One region of the Rhodococcus sp. 27YEA15 genome, then DNA from elsewhere that is predicted to be linked to it. Evidence: riboswitches for the same ligand, from Rfam matches in the RefSeq annotation. Region 1 holds a riboswitch; each other region holds the start of a gene.
What was found. A riboswitch is a leader RNA that binds a small molecule or an ion and turns the genes downstream of it on or off. The one in region 1 is predicted to bind thiamine pyrophosphate.
Positions count from the first base shown of each region.

Region 2: it holds a riboswitch for thiamine pyrophosphate, as region 1 does, so the genes downstream of both, ABH922_RS13185 (3-oxoacyl-ACP reductase) here and thiO (glycine oxidase ThiO) in region 1, are expected to answer to the same signal.
Region 3: it holds a riboswitch for thiamine pyrophosphate, as region 1 does, so the genes downstream of both, ABH922_RS05585 (TenA family protein) here and thiO (glycine oxidase ThiO) in region 1, are expected to answer to the same signal.

Region 1 is NZ_JBMHHW010000001.1:3,846,338-3,853,362, reverse strand. It holds gene ABH922_RS17950 (hypothetical protein) at 1-612, opposite strand, end outside; gene ABH922_RS17945 (NUDIX hydrolase) at 752-1,351, shown strand; gene ABH922_RS17940 (hypothetical protein) at 1,468-1,614, opposite strand; gene thiE (thiamine phosphate synthase) at 1,807-2,514, opposite strand; TPP riboswitch at 2,541-2,684, shown strand; gene thiO (glycine oxidase ThiO) at 2,682-3,800, shown strand; gene thiS (sulfur carrier protein ThiS) at 3,800-4,015, shown strand; gene ABH922_RS17920 (thiazole synthase) at 4,008-4,760, shown strand; gene ABH922_RS17915 (ABC transporter ATP-binding protein) at 4,921-5,874, shown strand; gene ABH922_RS17910 (ABC transporter permease) at 5,874-6,677, shown strand; gene ABH922_RS17905 (M28 family peptidase) at 6,764-7,025, shown strand, end outside.
Region 2 is NZ_JBMHHW010000001.1:2,841,558-2,848,582, forward strand. It holds gene recO (DNA repair protein RecO) at 1-539, opposite strand, end outside; gene ABH922_RS13170 (TetR/AcrR family transcriptional regulator) at 615-1,352, shown strand; gene ABH922_RS13175 (AurF N-oxygenase family protein) at 1,349-2,338, opposite strand; gene ABH922_RS13180 (DoxX family protein) at 2,439-2,855, opposite strand; TPP riboswitch at 2,982-3,075, shown strand; gene ABH922_RS13185 (3-oxoacyl-ACP reductase) at 3,066-3,857, shown strand; gene ABH922_RS13190 (LLM class flavin-dependent oxidoreductase) at 3,857-5,194, shown strand; gene dinB (DNA polymerase IV) at 5,133-6,347, opposite strand; gene ABH922_RS13200 (hypothetical protein) at 6,347-6,478, opposite strand; gene ABH922_RS13205 (ribbon-helix-helix domain-containing protein) at 6,626-6,838, opposite strand; gene ABH922_RS13210 (GrpB family protein) at 6,917-7,025, opposite strand, start outside.
Region 3 is NZ_JBMHHW010000001.1:1,203,193-1,210,217, reverse strand. It holds gene ABH922_RS05610 (maleylpyruvate isomerase family mycothiol-dependent enzyme) at 1-454, shown strand, start outside; gene ABH922_RS05605 (Type 1 glutamine amidotransferase-like domain-containing protein) at 485-1,108, shown strand; gene ABH922_RS05600 (hypothetical protein) at 1,142-1,474, opposite strand; gene ABH922_RS05595 (GNAT family N-acetyltransferase) at 2,040-2,312, shown strand; gene ABH922_RS05590 (carboxylesterase/lipase family protein) at 2,335-3,903, opposite strand; TPP riboswitch at 4,007-4,102, shown strand; gene ABH922_RS05585 (TenA family protein) at 4,090-4,815, shown strand; gene ABH922_RS05580 (ABC transporter substrate-binding protein) at 4,800-5,843, shown strand; gene ABH922_RS05575 (ABC transporter permease) at 5,821-6,624, shown strand; gene ABH922_RS05570 (ABC transporter ATP-binding protein) at 6,651-7,025, shown strand, end outside.

The sequences.
Region 1 (7,025 bases):
GACCTTGGTGACCGCCGTCGCCCGCTCGGCGTGCAGCTGCTGCGCGACCGGAAGGATCGAGGTCTGCATCAGATTCGACGCTTCACTCAAATAGGCTGAACCGACCGGGTTACCGATTCGATTGTTCGCCCGGGCCGTTTCTATCAAACCCGTGTAGACGGACAACTGCGTCGAGATACTCGACAGCTCGAGATGCCCGGTGGTGTCCGAAGGATCGAGGCCGGCGGAGGCGCTGACGACGTCGGCCGACGCCTCGCCGATGGACTGGGTGTACCGGGCACGTACGTCTGCATGCTCGAGTCCACCGGAAATGAATGCCGTCGCAGCGGCCGCGTCGGCCACCGACAGCGCCCCGTAGAGCGTCTGGGACGAATTGGCGAGCGGTTCGGTTTCCGTCAGTAAGAGCGAGAGGCGGGATTCGCGACGCTCGATGGTGGCAGCGGCAAGCAGACCGGCCGCCACCGTGATCACCACCAACACCAGGCCGAGCAGGGTCAGTCGTCCGGGGGTGGACGCGAAGAACGAGCGCAGTTCCCGCTGAAACCGTGGTCGAAGTGAATCGTCAGGGGGTCTACCGGCAGGTTCGACGGATGTGACGACGAGGTCGAGCATCGAACACCTCGTTTCACCGTCGGTGGCAGAGAAAAAGAATCAGAGAATCTTCGCGAGCATATAAGGATCGCGTGAGACTCGAGCCGATTGCACGCGTTAGTGTGTGACAACGGTCAGAGCGGGCGGAGCGAGGTAGTCGATGCGTGGTGACGGTGACGGTTGGTCGATCGGACCGGACGGTACACGGCATTGGGGGCGCCACGGCGCTGCCGGTTTACTTCTGAGAGCCCCGGACTCCGACGGGTCGCCGATGGTGTTGCTGCAGCATCGAGCGGCATGGAGCCATCAGGGCGGAACCTGGGCGCTGCCCGGTGGAGCACGGGATTCGCACGAGAGCACAACACACGCAGCGGTGCGGGAGGCCCACGAAGAGGCCGGGATCGACGAGGGAGCAGTCGAGGTACGCGGTGAGGTGATCACGATGCGCGCAGAAAGTGGATGGACGTACACGACAGTTGTCGCCGACGCCTCGCATCCGCTCGTTACCGTCGCCAACGGTGAGAGCACCGAATTGCGGTGGGTACGGGAAGCGGAGGTCGATACGTTGCCGTTGCACCCCGGATTCGGATCGTCCTGGCCGCAGTTACGAACGTCGGCGGTCGGATCAGGTCCGGCTCACCCGCATACCGTGGTGTTGGCGGACGGCCGATTCGGCTGGTGGCCGGGCAATGCCGGGTCAGATGTCGCGAGCGGACACCTGCGCGCAGGGTGTTCGGAGACGGGTTCCGGCAGTCGGTAGACGACGGGTCTGTTCGCGCAGACGAGAAGGGGCCGAACTCCCACGGGAATTCGGCCCCTTCTCGTCTGGCTTCGTGAGCTCGACGAGATCAGCTCAGCGATGTGATCTCGACGAGATCAGCTCAGCGATGTCAGTGCGGTGATGAAGCTGACTGCGGTGATGCCGAGCTTGAGCAGCTGGCCGATCTGGTCGAGGTTCTTGCTGTCGAGAGATCCGCTGTCGAGCGATCCGCCGCCGAGAGATCCGCTGCCGAGAGATGCCATGTGAACTCCTAAAAGGTCGTTTAATAACTGGGGAGAAACTACCTGAGCAATTCGCCGGAAGCATCCCTTAAATCACCAGTGTGACCAAAATCACTAGTTTCGGAATGTTTGCTGGATCGTCGCGTGAACGCAGGGGAAACTGCGATCGACATCACGGAAAATGTCGAAACCGGGCCATCAGAATGCCGAACGTTAACTGTTGGCGGCGTTAGCTTCGAGCGCTTGAACCATACGCCGCGCCGCCGCCTGCGGATCCGGAGCGTCGGTGAGAGCCCGAACCACCACAATTCTGGTTGCACCGTTTTCGAGTAGTTCCGGCAGACGTTCCTCGTCGATACCGCCGATGGCGAACCACGGGCGAGGCGGCGCCGCCTCGGCAGTGGACCGAACAAGATCCAGACCCGACGCCTTCCGGTTCGGCTTGGTCGGAGTGGCCCACACCGGTCCGGTGCAGAAGTAGTCGACGCCTTCCTCGATCGCGGCCAGGCTCGCCTGGGCCCGGCTGCTGGTGGACCGACCGATGACGACGTCCTCGCCGACCACGGTGCGGGCATAGGGGACCGGGATGTCGTTCTGGCCGAGATGGAGAACATCGGCGCCGGACGCCATCGCGAGGTCCGCACGGTCGTTGACGGCGAGAAGAGCCCCGTGCCGACGAGCCGCCGCCGCCAACACGCCGAGTGCGATCAGCTCGTCCTTCGCTTCGAGCGGGCCGAACTCCCGCTCACCGGCCGAGCCCTTGTCACGCAATTGAATGATGTCGACGCCCCCGGACAGCGCGGCCTCCGCGAACTGCGCGAGGTCACCTCGCTCACGCCGAGCATCGGTGCACAGGTACAGCTGCGCTGCTGCCAGGCGCTGCCGCCGGTCGATGATGTCACTGGGATGTGTGGGGTGCACGGAGCAAACGGTAGCCTCTAGGGCGCAAGGTTCAACACGGGAGTCCCGAAAACCGGTAACCGCTTTGTCGCGATAGCCGGGAGCGTGGGGCTGAGAGGGGATCGCGAGAGATCCCGACCGTCAGACCTGACCCGGATCATGCCGGCGCAGGAAGTGGAGGAAGTTACGTGATCACACAGTCTCGGACGGTGTCGGTGGTCGGCGGCGGAGTCATCGGCCTCGCGGTCGCCTGGCGCGCGGCTCGCGATGGTTGGGTTGTCCGGTTGTACGACCCCGCACTGGGATCCGGCGCCTCCTGGGTGGCCGGCGGAATGCTTGCGCCGCTCTCGGAAGGGTGGCCGGGTGAGGAAACTGCGTTGGCCGTCGGAGCGGCCTCTCTGCAACGCTGGCCCGATTTCGGAGCCGAACTGGAGAAGTTCGGGCAATCGGTCTTCACCGCCGACAGTTCGTTGACCGTCGCCCTCGACGCCGCCGACGCGCAGGATCTGCAGACCATCGCCGAATGGGTGAGCGCCCAAGGCCACGAACTGGAAGTTGTCGGGCGCGCCCGAATCCGGGAATTGGAGCCGATGCTCGGGCCACGGATTCGCTCGGGCCTGCTGGCCGTCGGGGAATCGGCGGTTGACAACAGGCGACTGCTCACCGCGCTGCAGGACGCCTGCGTCGCCGAGGGAGTCGAGCTGATCGGACGGCCTGTCCATGATCTCGACGAGCTCGACACCGACCAGATCGTCCTGACCGCCGGGATCGCGTCCGCGAAACTGTGGCCGGGACTACCCGTCCGGCCCGTCAAAGGCGAAATCCTGCGACTACGCGCGCGGGCATCGGTCACACCCGCGCCCAGTCGCACCATCCGGGGCAGCGTCCACGGGCGCCCGGCGTACCTCGTGCCGCGCGCCGACGGAATCGTCGTCGGCGCAACACAGTACGAATCCGGTGAGGACATCCAGGTCACCGTCGCCGGTGTTCGCGACTTGATCAACGACGCCGAAGCGCTCATGCCCGCCATCGGTGAATACGAGCTGTACGAGTGCAACGCCGGACTCCGGCCGATGACGCCGGACAACCTACCGCTCATCGGACGGCTGTCCGACCGCGTCGTCGCCGCCACCGGCCACGGACGCAACGGTGTCCTGCTCACTCCGATCACCGCGGACGCCACAGTTGCTCTGCTCAACGGAACGAATCTGACCGAAGTCGAGGGAACGGAACCGCAGAGATTTGCCGACATACCGAATCGCCGTGATTGGCGAACACCGAAGTCTAGAACAAGTGAGGAATTGTAATGAGTGAGCAGATCCCGATCGGGATCACCGTCAACGGCGAAGACCTCGAGTTTCCGCAGGCCGTAACGGTGTCGGACCTTCTGGTGCACCTGTCCCTGCCCACGAAGGGCATCGCGGTGGCCATCGACGGAGCGCTGTTCCCCCGCGGCCGTTGGAGCGAGTCCGTCGAGCGTGGCGCGAACATCGAAATCCTCACGGCGGTGCAGGGTGGCTGAACACGACTTGTTGACCATCGCCGGCCGAACCTTCGGCTCACGCCTGATCACCGGGACCGGCGGGGCGGCCAACCTCGCGGTCCTCGAAGAGGCATTGGTCGCGTCCGGAACCGAACTGACGACGGTGGCCATGCGACGCGTCGACGCCGCCGGCGGTACCGGCGTGCTCGACCTGCTTCGCGCACTCGGCATCGAACCGTTGCCGAACACCGCTGGTTGTCGCGGCTCCGCAGAAGCAGTGCTGACCGCCCAGCTCGCCCGCGAGGCACTCGAGACCGATTGGGTCAAACTCGAAGTGATCGCCGACGAGCGGACCTTGTTGCCGGACGCGATCGAACTGGTCAAGGCTGCCGAGCTGTTGGTGGACGACGGTTTCACCGTGCTGCCGTACACCACCGACGATCCGGTGCTCGCACGTCGACTCGAGGATGTCGGCTGCGCCGCCGTGATGCCCCTCGGCTCGCCCATCGGCACCGGGCTCGGTATCGCCAACCCGCACAACATCGAGATGATCGTCGAACGCGCCGGGGTCCCGGTGATCCTCGACGCCGGAATCGGAACGGCCAGTGACGCGACTTTGGCGATGGAGCTCGGTTGCGACGCCGTCCTGCTCGCCACCGCAGTCACCCGAGCCAAGGAACCGGCGCTGATGGCGTCGGCGATGCGGCACGCCGTCGTCGCCGGGTACGAAGCGCGCCGGGCTGGTCGAATCCCGCGTCGATTCTGGGCGCAGGCCTCGTCGTAGCCTCCCTTCCGGATAGGACATCGGGCTCGGACCCGGTTTCGCTGCGGGGCTCCGCCCCGGTTTCGCTGCGGGGCTCCGCCCCGGTGTCCTACCTGAGTACCACCTCGAACTAGACCTGCGGCGGATGTGGGGAGCGCAAACGTAGGGCAAACTTCTCCTCATGATTGAACTGAGGGGATTGACCAAGGCATACGGGCCCACCAAAGCGGTGGACGATCTGACGTTCACGGTCAAGTCGGGGGTGGTGACCGGGTTCCTCGGACCCAACGGCGCCGGCAAGTCCACCACGATGCGCATGATCTTGGGCTTGGACCGCCCCACGGCCGGGCAGGCGCTGGTAGACGGCAAACCGTACCGCGAACTCAAAGACCCGCTACGGACCGTCGGCGCACTGCTCGACGCGAAGTGGGTGCACCCGAACCGCAGTGCGCGGGCCCACCTGCAGTGGATGGCGGCATCGAACTCGATTCCCAAGTCCCGCGTCGACGAGGTCCTCGGGCTGGTCGGGTTGTCCGAGGTCGCGGGCAAGAAAGCGGGCGGATTCTCCCTCGGGATGTCGCAGCGACTCGGCTTGGCCGGGGCGCTGCTGGGGGATCCGAAGATTTTGTTGTTCGACGAGCCGGTCAACGGTCTCGACCCCGAGGGCATCGTCTGGATCCGTAAGTTCATGCAGCGCTTGGCGTCCGAGGGGCGCACGGTGTTGGTGTCCTCGCACCTGCTCACCGAGATGGCGCTCACGGCGGAGAATCTGGTGGTCATCGGTCGGGGCCGGTTGATCTCCGATTCCTCGGTCCAGGAATTCGTGGATCGCTCCTCGGAGTCCACGGTGCGTGTTCGTAGCCCGCAACTGGATGCACTGCGCAGTGTGTTGACCTCGCAGGGGCTCACGGTCCGGGAGGACGGTACCGGCGCGGCGCCGGCATTGGTGGTGGTCGATTCCACCACCGACGTGATCGGTGGTCTGGCCGGATCGAACGGGATCATGTTGTACGAGTTGGCTTCTCATCAGGGCTCACTCGAGGATGCCTTCATGAAACTCACCGGTGACGATGTCCAGTACCAGGCGACCGGAGTCGACGGCGCACAGAACAATTCCATGGGAGGTGCACTGTAATGGCTGTCCTCAGTGCTGAAAGAATCAAGATCACCACCACCAAGTCACCCCTGTGGTGCACGGTCATCATCATCGTCCTCGCACTCGGTCTGGCTGCTGTCGTCGGTTTGTCGTCCAAGTCGTCGTTGACGCGCTACAACAACGACATCGCAGCCGGTAGCAAGCCGGACTTCACGCCTACCCTCCCGACACTGTCGGACGCTGCCAGCGGTATCTCGGGATTCGGCATCCTGGTCTTGATGATCATGGCCGCCCTCGCGGTGACCAGCGAATACCGCTTCGGCATCATCCGCACCACTTTCCAGGCCGTCCCCAACCGCGGATCGGTCCTGGCAGCCAAGGCGCTGCTGATCGGCGTGTTCGGCGCCGTTCTGACCCTCGTCTTGACCTTCGGCGCGTACGCGCTCACCAAAGCGACAGCCGGCGACGCCGGAACGGCGCTGTCCCTGTCGACGAGCAGCGACTGGCGTGCGGTCTACGGCGTCCCGATCTACGCCCTCCTGTGCGTGATCCTCGCCGTCGGGGTCGGAGCGCTGCTGCGTCAGTCGGCCGGAGCCATCGCCCTGCTGCTCCTGTGGCCGCTGCTCATCGAGAATCTCTTCAACCTGTTCGGCAGCGTGGGCGAGAAGATCATGCCGTTCCTGCCCTTCATGAACGCGAATCACTTTCTCAGCGACAGCCCGACCACCTCGAGCAGCGTCAACTTCCACTGGGGCCCCTGGGGAAGTCTGATCTACTTCGCGGTTTTCGTCTTGGTGATCTTCGGGGCAAGTGTGGCCGTTGTGAACCGACGCGACGCATAGACCCCGCTCAGCGGTAGCCCGGAGGGGCGGGTGCGAATTCGATTCGCACCCGCCCCTCCGGCTGTTTCGATCGTTACGCTCGGCGCATGAGATTGCGTGTGGTGGCGGCTGTGACGGTGACCGGCATCCTGACTCTCGCCAGTTGCACGGCAACGCAAGACGGCGTCGACGTACTGAATCCGTCGGATTTCGCCGACACCGTCACCGTCGACGCGGTGACCGGCCACCTCGAGGAACTCGAGCGGATCGCCGATGAGCACGGTGGCAATCGAGCTGTCGGAACCGTCGGATACGACGCGAGTGTCGACTACGTCGTCGATGTGCTCACGGACCGAGGATTCGACGTCA
Region 2 (7,025 bases), 1.0 Mb from region 1:
CAGTACGTACATACAGCTCCACCTGCCGATACATGGAAAGCGCGGTGCGGCCCCGGTGCCGAGCACCCAGCGCACTCGCCGAGAGCCGGCGCCCAGCCCGCGTAGCCCATCGCACGCAGGAGAAAAGCGTCGAGAACGTATTCGACCGGCCGCACCTGCTCCGCCACGGCGCGCAGCGCACCGACGGTGAGTCGCTGCAACGCCGGCGCGGGTGCCCGCTCCTCCCCCGCCAGACGTTCTGCGGTTTCGAGGATCGCGCACGCCGTCGTGTACCGGCTGTAATCGTCGACGATGTCGGTCGCGAAGGCGTCCACCGTCTGCACCTGGATGATGACGTCGAGGTTCTTGCCCGGCAGAAGCTGGATGTCCACGTGGGCGAACGGTTCGAGTCTGGCACCGAACTTGGACGTGGTGCGGCGAACGCCCTTGGCCACTGCACGCACCAACCCGAACTGACGGGTGAGCAGCGTGACGATGTGGTCTGCTTCACCTAGCTTGTGCAGGCGCAGCACCACCGCTGTGTCTCGATACAACCTCACCCGACCAGTGTTCCACGCACTGCCGACCAACCACGGTCACCGGGCATCCGGGTTGCCGACGGATAGACTGCCCGCATGCCGAGCGAGACCACCGAGCACCCAGATACCGCACCGGTGAATGGTTACGAAGCTCGGTGGGAACGCCACAATTCCGAACGGCAGACCCGCATCCTCACCGCTGCGACCGAGCTCGTGGAGGAACGCCCGGCGGGCGCCGACATCTCCATCCAGGACATCGCCGATCACGCCGGGTTGGCGAAATCCGTGGTGTACCGCCAGTTCGGCGGCCGCGAGGATCTGGACCGTCGGGTTCGCTCGCACGCACTCGCCGAGCTCGCCGATGTTCTCGATTCCGCGATGAACATTTCCACCGGAACGCCGTCGGAAATTCTGAGCCGAACCATCACGGCAGTGGCCGTGTGGATCACGGACCGTCCTCGGATCCACGAGTTCATGGCCACCGGGCCCACCGACTACGACGACGGCTCCCTCGACGCGATCAGCAGCCTCAAATCCAGGATCGCGCGATCCGCACAGACCATCATCGCCGGGGCCTGCGCTTCGGTCGGAGTGCCGTTCGCCCCCTTCGCCTCGCTCCCCTTCGCGGTGGTCACCATGGTCGAGGGAACTCTGACCCGGTGGTCGCGCAGCCCCGAGCCCAAGCCCACGCGCGAGGAGATCGTCACCGATCTCACCAACTTTTCGTGGTACATGCTCGCCGGCGTCGCCCGATCGAGTGGAATCACCATCGATCCCGACAGCGAGCTGTCGTCGCTACTCGCTCGATTCTCGACCCCGGGCGAAGAGCATTAGCTCCTGGTCTTGTCGGAGCGGATCGGCTCGCCCCGGTACCTCGCTCGGTCCCCGTCGATGTGCAGACCGCGCCACACGCGCCGCGACACCCCGTTCATGAGTCCGAGTTCGGTTGCCAGGGTTCGCATGTCACCGAAGTAGCCCTGCAGAATCCGACGCGAGTGCGGACTCTTCCAGAAGGCGCTCTTCATCACCTCGTCCGGAACCCCGAACTCGACGGCAAATGCCTTGTGCGGAGCCATGATCTGGCCCGCCAGCCAGCGCATCGCAAGCGGAAACAGAACCGATGTGACCGCCCGGCTTGCTCGCGAAAGTTCGGGGACGTGGTTGCGGAGGAACTCGTGTGCGAACGAGATGTGCCGGGCCTCTTCGGCGATGTGAATCTCCATCGTCCGCAGCATTGCCGGTGGGGCATCCCTCCCCTCGCGGATGAGTTGTTTCTGGAAGTGGTCGATGGGTTCTTCACCAGCGAGAATTCCGATGAAGAAGATCACCGGGAACTTGGCGCCCAACACGCCGATCACCGGCGAGAGCCGCCTGAACGTCGGTCGCATACCTGGTACGTCGACCCCCGTTCGATTGACCAGTTCCTGGAACATCTGGATGTGGTTGCACTCCTCAGTCATCTCGTGCAAGCAGTAGCGGAACTCCGGCGATTGATTCGGTAGTGCCATGATGTACTGCATCATTCCGCGAATCAGGATGCTCTCGAAAGCCGAACCTACCTTCACGACGTTGGCCTGACGCCACATCCCCATCGCGATCCGGCGGTCCAACGGTTGCCGCCGGTACCACTCGGTTGCACCGAGCGGATCGGATTCCGGCGACAGGACCCAGCGAGGGTCGTTCGCATCGACAGCCAGTTCCCTTGATTCCCAGTCGATGTCGCGATACGGGTCGAAGCTTCGATGAACCGATCCGCCGGACAGTTGTCCGAGAACTTCACGGTAGTCCGACCCCCACCGGACGAACCTCGTCTGCGCCATCGGTGTCTCCTCTCGGCACGGACCCCCGGATCGCAACTGCAGAGCCCTCTGCCGTAAACATAATGGGACACCGAGTCCCACGCAACCCTTCGGTGGTGATTCAGCGACGAACCACCGGGACGACAGCGCGCACCTTCTCGTCCCGCAGATACAAGCCGATCCACATCAGGACTCCGACGTAGACCGCCGACAACGTGGTACTCAGTACCGACTGCTCGGCTCGGAGGTTCGCCAGCACCGCTCCCCCCAGATATCCGGTCAGTAGGATCGCCCCCAGAACAGCCGTTCTCGGAACGACGTAGAGCACGAGGCAGATCAACTGCACGATTCCGGCCGTCACCGCCAACGACTCGGGCAATCCCAACTCGGCGGACGCATCCTTGACTGCCTGCACGTTCAGCACGTGAGATATGCCGTCCGCGAGCATGAACAGTACGAACAATCCACTCAAAGCGAGCCCGATCCGACGTGCCACTCTCGACTGCGTCACCTGCGTCTCGATGCCGTGTGTGTCCATCGACCCATCTCCGATCGTCTTCGCACGGGCGGTCCCGTGCCCTTGCCTGTGAAGACCTCCCGGCGACCGGAAACTGATCGGGTCGGCCACCCACTCGCCAGGCGGCCGACCGCTCATGGTCTGATGGAGCATGACACGGGGTGCCGAAAAGGTCGGCTGAGATCAGACCCGATGAACCTGACCAGCTAGCACTGGCGGAGGGATGTCGTCATGACCGAACACAGTTTTCAGCCTGCACTCGCACTCGACGAGCAAGTAGTTCTCGTCACCGGGGGTGCCCGCGGGCTCGGCGCCGCACTCAGTCACGCGTTCGCCGGACAGGGCGCGCGGATAGTGGTCAATTACCATCGAAGCAAGAATGCCGCCGACGCCGTGGTCGCGGAACTGGGCGAGAGCCGCGCAGTAGCGGTAGGCGCCGACGTCACCGATCGAGGGTCGGTGGATCGTCTGTTCGCCACGGCCCGAGAGCATTTCGGAACCCCGATATCCACCGTCGTCAACAATGCCCTGGTCGACTTCAGTTTCAACGGCGACGCCAGGCCAAAGGCCGACACGATCACCTGGGCCGATTTCGACTCGCAGTTGCGCGGCAGTGTCGCCGGGACACTCAACACCACTCAAGCCGCACTCAGCGGTATGCGCGAGCTTGGATTCGGCCGAATCATCACCGTCGGAACGAATCTCGTACAGAATCCGGTGGTCCCCTACCACGACTACACCGCAGCCAAGGCCGCTCTTCTCGCACTGACACGGACGTTGTCGGCCGACCTCGGACCTGACTGCATCACCGTCAACATGATTTCCGGCGGACTGCTGCGGACCACCGATGCCAGTGCCGCCACCCCCGAGGCCGTGTTCGACATGATCGCCGCGAGTACACCGCTGCGGAGAGTGACCACTCCCGCCGAATTCGCCGACGCCGCATTGTTCTTCGCCTCCCCCTGGTCGCGAGCTGTCACGGGGCAGAACCTCGTGGTCGACGGCGGACTCGTCAAAGACTGATGAGAAGGCAATTGCGCCTCGGCGCATTTCTGCTCGGCTGCGGCCACCACAGCGCCGCCTGGCGCCACCCCGAGTCGCCCGTCGAAAGGCTGGGCGAGATAACCTATTACGAGGAGCTGGCCGGAACCGCCGAGCGCGGAAAACTCGACGCGGTGTTCTTCGCCGACGGCCACAGTGTTCGCGAGCCGGAGGCCGGAGCGTCGTGGTTCCTCGAACCGATCACCGCGCTGACGGCGATGGCGCGCGCCACCGAGCACATCGGGCTGGTCACCACGGTGTCGACGACGTTCTACACACCGTTCCATGCGGCCAGACTGCTGGCCTCGCTCGATCACATCAGCGGCGGGCGCGCCGGATGGAACGTCGTCACCTCGATGTTCGACCAGGAAGCCCGCAACCACGGGCTCGACACCATGCCGGACCACGCCACCCGGTACGCGCGGGCCGACGAATTCGTCGACGTGGCTCTGGCTCTGTGGAATTCGTGGTCGGTTGACGCGCTGATACTCGATCGGGACGGCGCATTCGCGGATGCAGGCAAGATTCACGCCATCGATCACCACGGCGCCAACTTCCGCGTAGACGGCCCGTTGACCGTCCCCCATTCGCCGCAGGGTGCGCCGGTCCTCTTCCAAGCCGGGGCCTCGGAGCAGGGCCGTGAACTTGCCGCTCGCCGGGCCGAGGCCATCTATTCGGTGGCGTACGATCTGCCCAGCGCACAGGCGTACTACCGAGATGTGAAGGCCCGCATCGGTCGCGCCGGCCGGGAACCCGATTCGGTGCCGATCATGCCCGGCCTCGTGACGTACGTCGGCAGCAGTGCGGCCGAGGCCCGCGCGAAGAAGGCCGAACTGGATCTTCTACTGCCGACGGCTCAGTCAATCGCGCAGTTGTCACTGTTCACCGGCCAGAACTGCCAGGACTGGGATCTGGACTCCCCCGTTCCGGAGTTGCCGCCACTCGAGGAGTTCACCGGCCCACAAGGTCGGTACTCGACCATTCTGCGGATCGTCGAGAAGGACTCGCCCACGGTGCGGGAGCTGCTGGGCACACTCGCTGCGGGCGGCGGTCACGCCACGATGATCGGCACCCCCGAATCCATTGCCGACGAGATGGAGACCTGGCTGGTGGGCGCCGGCGCTGACGGTTTCAACTTGATGCCGCCCACCTACCCACAGGGGCTGGAAGACTTCGTCGATCAGGTGATCCCGATTCTGCAGCAGCGCGGACTCTTCCGGCGCGAATACGAAGGGACCACCCTTCGCGACAACCTTGTCAGTCCGGCAACAACGGCACCGAGATCCCGGGGTCACGCCCCAACAGCACACCCCGGGTGAGTGCACCCGTTCCGAACTTCTTCCGGACACTGTCCACTGCCGAATCCAGTGCGGCAGTGTCCGGCCCGTCGAACGGCAGTTCCAGTTGTTTCGCCCCGTCGCGGTCCAGGTTGGCAACCGCGATACCGATCAGCGTGATCCCTTTCTCCGCGATCAACGGTGCCGCGTCGTCGAGGAGAATCATTGCCGCGGTTAAGATCTCGCTCGTTTCGGCCGACGACCGGCGCAGAGTTCGGTCACGGGTCACACGGGTGAAGTCGGCAAATCGCAGACGCAGCGTCACGGTGCGCCCGGTTCGCCGAGCGGTGCGCATACGACCGGTCACGCGGTCCACCAAAGCGATCAACGCGGCCTCGAGTTCACTGCGGGAATGCACCCCACGCCCCAGAGCCCGCTGGGCGCCCATCGAACCGCGACCCTGGCGTGCCTGCACCGGCCGGGGGTCACGATTGTGGGAGAGAGCGTAAAGATGGCGTCCGGCACCGCGGCCCAGGATCGACACGATCGACGCCTCGTCGTGCCTGGCCACGTCTCCTACCGTCACGATGTCGAAATCGCGCAGCTTCCGGGCGGTGATCCGGCCGACGCCCCACAGCTTCTCGACGGGCAACGGGTGCAGAAAGTTGATCTCGCCGTCCGGCGGGACCAACAGCAGACCGTCGGGTTTCGCGAACGCGCTGGCGACCTTCGCCAGGAATTTCGTCCGAGCGATGCCGACGGTGATGGGTAGTCCGACCTGCTCGGCGACGTCGCGTCGGAGCTTGGCGCCGATTTCGAGTGGGGTCCCCACAATGCGAGCCAGTCCGCCGACTTCGAGGAACGCCTCGTCGATGGAAATGCCCTCCACCAGCGGTGACGTGTCACGAAAGACGTCGAACACGTCTTTGCTGGCCTGCGAGTACGCAGACATTCTCGGGGAAACCACGATCGCCTGCGGACACAGCGCTCTGGCCTGAGCACCACTCATCGCGGTGCGGACACCGAACGCCTTGGCCTCGTAGCTGGCCGCGAGTACAACGCCGCCGCCTACGATCACCGGCTGCCCGGCCAGCTCAGGATCGTCGCGCTGCTCCACCGAGGCGTAGAACGAGTCGAGGTCCGCGTGCAGGATCGTGGCCTCACCCTGCTGGTGAACACCCGAATTTCCTGACATCACGGACACGAACGCATGTTCGCACGTGGGTACGACAGCGGCCCGCCCTGTCCCGGTCCGACGGCAACGACATCCACGCCCTCGACGCGTCCGGCTGCAACAGCCTTGGCAATTCGATCAGCGAACAGCATGACACAGAGCCTCATATCGACTGTCCCTTCGGCTGGACTCCAGCTCACCGTGGACACTTTCATCACATTCGCCGAACCGGAGAACCCCGAATTCCGGCATTGCCTCGATCGGATCTGCCGACTGAAGGACATATGCCCACCGGCCGATCACCACGTATCGGAGGTAGCAATGTCCCACGGATCTTCGGTGTCACCTTCGGTGAAGGCCGCGGCGTAGTCATGGTGGAGTTGTGTCTTCGCGAGCAGACGGAGTGCGGCGTGAACGCCGTCAGACCGACCTCGGAGACCGTGATCGCGTACATACTCGTCGAGGACCTGCGTGTCCTCGCCAGGAAGGCTGATCGTGAACTTTACGGCCATATCCCGAGGATACCGAGGCAAAACTCTCGTGTGACAACCATCAGCGAGACTGCTACGGGAGGTCGACGATTCGAAACGTCACCGGCCCGAGGTCGCGTTCAACTCGCGAATTGTCGCCTTGTCGTCTGTCGTGAGTTCCGAGCGATCGAGCACAGCCTGCAGTATCTCGGACTTTCCGGCGATGTAG
Region 3 (7,025 bases), 2.6 Mb from region 1:
AGCAATCACCCCTACCCCGGTGGGGCCCGCGCCGTACGGTCGCTTCATGCGCATCAGGATGTTCGACTGCTGGATGCACGAGATGGATGTGCGAGACGCGCTGGGCCGGCCCGGGGACGAGGGTGGGCTCCGCGGTGAACTCGCCCTCACGGAGATCACCGGCGCCGTCGGCTTTCTCGTCGGAAAGCGGGCAGGTGCTCCGGCGGGCTCCCGGGTCACCTTCGATCTCAGCGGTCCGCTCGCTCGGCGTCTTCACGTTGCAGTGAACGACCGAGCCACGCTGGTCGAGTCTTTCGACGAGTCCGCCACGACAACGATCGGCATGCCGTCGACGCTGTTCACTCGACTCTGCGGTGGGCGGGTGCGGGCCGACGACCACCGCGCCTCCATCTCGATCGGCGGCGATGTCGCGGTGGGTGAACGGATCGTGAGCAGTCTTGCCTTCACCATCTGACTCGCCCCCCGTGCGGGCGGCGCGGCACCGATGAAGCTGTTCCTCTCGTCGTACCGCTTCGGTGATCACCAGGAACAGTTCACGCAGTTGGTGGGGCGGGGCGCCCGGATCGCCGTGATCGCGGCTGCGGCAGACGCCTGGCCCGCACGCGCTCGCGCTTCGGCAGTCACCAGTGACGTAGTCGGCCTGTCCGCTGCCGCGTTCACTGCGGAGGAAGTCGATCTTCGGCATTACGAAGGCTCGGCGCAGCGCCTACGGCGAGATCTTCGCGGCTTCGACTGCCTGTGGGTGCGCGGTGGCAACACCTTCGTCCTGCGAGCACAGTTGGCCCGCACCGGAGCAGATCACGTCGTCGACGAATTGGTGCGCGGTGGGGAGTTGACCTATGCCGGGTACAGCGCCGGAGCATGCGTGGCGGGACCGACGTTGACCGGAATCGACGCAGCCGACGATCCGGCCGATGTTCCCGCGCACTGGGGAGTCGAAACTCTTTGGTCCGGGCTCCATTTCGTCGACTTCGCGATAGTTCCGCATGCCGGCGACTCGCTACTCGAAAACGCCGCCGTCACAGCCGCCACGATTCGCACTATCGACGCGGCCGGAATTCCTTACCGCGCCCTGTCCGACGAACAGGCCGTGATCGTCGATCAGTGAACCACTCCCCCGCCGATTCGGGCGAAGAGCGCGTCAGCCGTGTTCGGCAACCACTCCGTCCGCGGGCACCGGGATGCGCTGACGATCCAATCGTGCCCACGCGATTCCCCATCGCTTGACCGACACCTCGTCCGCGTCTTCGAGCAATGCGTTCATCAGCAGACGGGGGTTCTCCTGCCATGCCAGTTCTGCAGCATGGATCTCGGCCGAGGAGAACAGACCCGATGCCTCGAGGTCGCTGATCCACTCACCGATCTCGCCACGATGGATCCGCGCGATGGTTTCGTAACCGACACCTTTGTCGAGAAAGTCGTACGCGAAAATTGCGGAATAATAACTGTCTGACTCACGCTGCCCGAAAATCATGTGCATTCCTTCCTCGATGGCGTCCGACGAGGATTCGATGCGAACCTGTCTCCGGCCCGAGCCGAAAAAGTTTTTTCGGCAAAGCTGTAACGCTTCATCCATCCCCGACGATTCAAACGCTAATCCTCTGACGAAGACTTTGGGATGACAGCACGGAAACGATCTGATGACGTCTGCATTTCACGCCTGCTCCCCGGGATGCTGCCGGGGATGCACATCACGACCTGCGCACCCTGACCAGCATTTTGACCGAAACGCGACAAGTCGGTCGCTTTACGCGTTCACAGGAAAAAACCTTCGGTTTGATCCCACTATTTGAGATATCTTGGCGTCATGTCGAGTTTCGTACCCGTTCTCGCCATCGAACCCGGCCGCAAATCGCCAGTACAGGGCTATATCGCGGGCCCACAGGACAGCAGCATCATTCTGAGCGTTCGTCCAGTTTCGCTGTCGGCAACAGCAGCGATTCGCACTGGCAGACCGTCGTGATTCACGCCGCAGTAAAGTAACGGGCGACCCATTACCTGCTTCGAACGAAGCAGTCGAAGCTCGAACGGAGGCCGACATGTCGGTAACGGTGACGCACAATCGCGAGGCGACCCGCTTCGAAATCCACGTGGACGGCGAGCTCGCCGGATTCGCGGAATACACCGACGCCGACGGAGTTCGTGACATGCATCACACGGTGACCTACCCCCAGTTCCGCGGGCAGGGTCTGGCCGCGATCGTCGTGCGGGAAGCGCTCGAGAACTCCAGGGCTGCCGAACTGACGATTCGCCCGACATGCTCGTACGTCGCAAAGTTCATCGACGACAATCCCGAGTTCCAGACCAGGTGACCGGCCACCGGGCCACACCGGTTCACTGGAAACCCATGACCTCGTTTCCCCACGCGGTCCTCAATCCATGGTCCGGATCGTCCAGCAGTACGTCGACGGTGTCGATGATCAACGTTGAACGGCGTTCGGCGTCGTAGGGCGCCCAGTGCTTCGAGCCGTCCAGCGCCGCCGGTACCGCATGTGCTGCAAATGCCAGCCATCGGCGCTGAACCCTGCCCGCCACCTCCATTGCCGCCTTGCGACCCCCGAGCCAGAACGTCGGATCGACGTTCAACGTCCCGAAGTTCCCGAACACGTACGGCAGTTCGGTAGCGTGCCCGGCGCCGATCCGCGCGGCTTTGAGCATCGGAGTTGCGTGATCGAAGCGGTACAACCACGTCGGGGAATGCCTGGAATGAGCGTCCGCAATCCACAACGACGGCATCCGGAACGCAGCATCGGTCGAAAGCGCCAGCACACCAGAAGGTTTCGCGTGGTCCGGGTATGCAGACATGATCTCGGCCAACTTGGTCGGCGACATGTCGGGGTGATCGTCTGCCAGAAGTTGCAACATCGCTTCCACCGACTGCGCACTCACCGGCATCAACGGGGATTTCATGAACTTGAAGATCGAAGCCTCGTCCTTGTTCGATCCGATGATGAGCGGAATTCGGTGCGCATAACCCTTCTGAAATGCCGCAACCGGGTAGTGCGGCACCAACTTCCGGTCGACAACCGGTGCCATCGCCAGGGTGCCGGGAGTTCGCTGCGGAATCTCGTTGACAAGCTCGTCGCTCGCAGCGACGATAACTGCTAGATCAAGATCACGAAGTGATCCGGCGTCCTCGGGATTGATCGAGAGCAATTCGAGGAAACGCGCAGCCACGGTCCTCGCTCGCTCGGCACCGTAGACCGATGTCGCCGGCGGGCTCTGCGCGATCGCGCGGTGAAACAACCCTTCCGCGCTCGGGCACGTCATCAGCGTCGTGATGGAACCCGCACCGGAGGACTCACCGAACACGGTGACTTCGTCAGGATCACCGCCAAATGCATCGATATTGTCACGCACCCACTCGAGTGCGGCAATCTGATCTCGCAGACCACAATTCGATTCGAATTCCACGTCGGGGGTCGAGAACGCAGAGAGGTCGAGGAAGCCGAGCGCACCCACTCGGTAGTTGAACGACACCAGCACGACATTGCCGGATTCGACCAGGTGCCGACCGTCGTAGATCGTCTGGGCGGCGGAACCGAGACAATAGGCGCCTCCGTGGATCCACACCATCACCGGCAGCAGTTCTCCACTGGGCTCCGGCGCCCACACGTTCACGGACAGGCAGTCCTCGTCGATCACGAAGGCCCGATCGATCGGCACCGCCGGGCTCTGCCCCTGCGGTGCGATCGGTCCGAAATCCCGACACTCGCGAACATCGCTCCACGGTTCGGGCGGCACCGGGGCTCGGAATCGACGCTCGCCCACCGGCGCCGCCGCATAGGGAATGCCTTTCCAGGCATATACCGATCCGTCATGGTGTCCACGTACCGCGCCCGAACGAGTAGGCACTACCAGAGTTCCGTCCTCGATCGCTTCCGGTCGAACTTCGGTCTCCATACCGCAATCCCCTCACGCCCCGAACCTGGCCCGATCTCCACCAAACGTACCAACGTCCCGAAGGCGCGGCAGCCCGCCCGAACCCTCGGTGTTAAGGTCGGTGAGTTCTGACACGGGGTGCTCCGCACGGGCGGGGCTGAGAACACACCCGGGAACCTGATCAGGTAATGCTGACGAAGGGATGTCATGGCTACTACACAGCCTGCACACACGCCTGTCGCTATGTCGACGGGCCGCTTCACCGATCACCTGTGGTCCGAGATCACGGAACTCCGCACCGCGATCGACTCCCTGGAGTTCTTGCGCCGACTCGGCGACGGAACTCTGCCGCTGGAGAACTTCCGGTTCTATCTCGAGCAGGACAAGCTCTATCTGGAGGGATACGCGACCGCGTTGGCGCTGGTCGCCGCTCACGCTCCCGACCCGGTTTCCGCGGGCTTCTGGGCCAATTCCGCGTTCACGACGGCCACGGTGGAGTCTTCGCTGCACGACGGACTACTCGCGGGCGACACCCTCCCCGCCGGCTCCGGCCTGCCGGAACACTCACCCGCATGTCTGGGCTACGTGTCGTATCTGACGGCCACCGCTGCAACTGCGCCCTATGCCGTCTCGGCGGCTGCCGTGCTGCCGTGCTTCTGGATCTACGCGGAAGTCGGACGCGAGCTCGCTGCATCGGCCCGTCAAGTACTCGACGCCGATCCGTCACATCCGTACGCGCAGTGGGTAACCACGTACGATGCCCCGGAGTTTCACGAATCAGTGGCTGCGGCACGCGAACTCGTCGACACCGCAGCAGCGGCCGCTACCGAGGCCGATCGAGCGGCGATGAGCAAGGCGTTCCGCATCGCCAGTCGCTACGAGCTGATGTTCTGGGATTCCGCCCTGAACGTACAGCCGTGGCCGGCGTCGTGACGTCCTTCGCGGCCTTGCGCCGGGCACTGTCCACCTCGGCCGCCGTCGCCCTGGCCTTGACGGTGGTGACCGGGTGCGCCGCCGGCAGCGAATCTTCGCCGAACACCATCAGATTCGCTCTGGACTGGACACCGAACACCAACCACACCGGTATCTACGTCGCCCTGCAGGAGGGGTACTTCGCCGACGCCGGTCTCGACGTGCAGATCCTGCCGTACAACAATACGGCGCCGGACACCCTGGTGGATGCGGGCAACGCCGAGTTCGGAATCAGCACGCAGAGCCAAGCCACGTTCGCGGGCGCGGCCGGTGCCGATACCGTCTCCGTCATCGCACCACTTCAACACCGAGCCACCGGGATCGGGGTGAAGGCCGATCGGACCGACATCACCCGCCCACGAGATCTGGACGGAAAAACCTATGCCGGTTTCGGAGATCCGGGCGAGGTCGAGACGCTACAGCAGATAATCCGGAACGACGGCGGTACCGGCGACTTCGAGTCCGTGACACTCGGCACCTCCGCGTACGAAGCCGTCTACTCGGGTCAAGCCGACTTCACCGTCTCCTACTTCGCGTGGGAAGGCCTCGAGGCCCAGCACAACGGAACACCGATGCGGTACTTCCAGTACACGGATTTCGGTTTCCCCGACGAGTACTCCATCGTCATCGACGGAAATCGGCAATGGCTGAGTGCGCATCCCGATCAGGCCCGCCAGTTCGTACAGGCCGTGCAACGCGGATATCGAACTGCCGCAGAGGACCCCGACAAGGCAGCGCAGGATCTGATAGACGCCAATCCCGGGGTCTTCACCGACGAGAATCTCGTCCGCGAGAGCCAACGGATGCTTGCCGCCGATTACATGAAGGACGCAAACGGCGTCGTCGGTACCCAGAATCTCGAAACCTGGTCGGGTTACTCGGGTTTCCTGTTCGACCACGCGCTGCTGGCCGGACCGGACGGTAAGACGTTGACCGCCAAGCCCGACTGGTCGGAGTACTTCACCAATGAGTATCTCGACGCGTCCTGACCCGGTGCGGCGGTTCACCAAAGCCACCCGGAACGTTCTACCGGCCCTGATGGTTCTGGTTCTGCTCGTCCTCGCGTGGCAGGTCTACGTCGACGTGAGCGGAATCAGGCCGCAAGTTCTCCCGTCCCCCGCACGGGTGCTCTCCCAAGGGTGGGACAACCGCTCGGTGATCGCCGGGCACGCCGCGTCGACACTGCAGGTGACGGTGATCGGATTCACGGTTTCGCTCGCGCTGGCGTGGTTGCTGGCGATCGTGGTCGACTTCTCGCCGTGGCTCGCACGGGCGCTGGTTCCGCTGTTCGTTGTCTCGCAAACCCTGCCGATCATCGCCATTGCACCGCTGATGATCATCTGGTTCGGCTTCGGCCTCTTGCCGAAGATACTGGTCATCGCGCTCGCGACCTTCTTCCCGATGACCATCGGCCTCGTCGAGGGCTTCGCGGCCGCCGACCGCGAGGCAGGCGCTCTCCTGCGAAGTATGGGTGGGTCACGATGGCAGGAGTTCAGGTATGTCCGCCTTCCGTCGGCGATTCCACGATTCTTCACCGCCCTGCGGATAGGTATCACCTACGCGGTGGTGGGTGCGGTGTTCTCGGAGTACGTCGGTGCGACATCCGGTCTGGGGATTTACATGAGCACCCAGAAGAACTCGTTCCGAACGGACCTGGTGCTCGCGGCCGTCCTGGTCACCGCGGCCATCAGCATCACCTTGTACCTGTTGACATTTGCCGTGGAACGAGTCGTCGCGCCGTGGGCACTGCAGAGGAGGCCTCCGGCGTGAGAGAAGATTCGGTGACCGACGAGAAGATGGTCGAGATTCGCGATCTCACCAAATCGTTTGCAACCGGCGGCGAATCGCGACTCGTGCTCGATTCGGTGTCCTTCTCGGCAGACGTCGGTGAATTCGTCTCGGTGATCGGACCGAGCGGGTGCGGCAAGAGCACCGTCTTCAACGTCGTCGCCGGGCTCGAAGAGCCGACCTCCGGCACGGTGGAAATTGCCGGACGGCCGGTGGCCTCGGCGATCCGCGGCGAGGTGCCGACTGCATACATGCCACAGAAGGATCTGCTGTTCCCCTGGCGATCGATACTCGACAACACCGCTCTCGGACTCGAAGTCCAGGGCGCGAGCAAGAAGCAAGCCCGCCACCGCGCCCGAGAACTCTTCCCGCCCTTCGGTCTG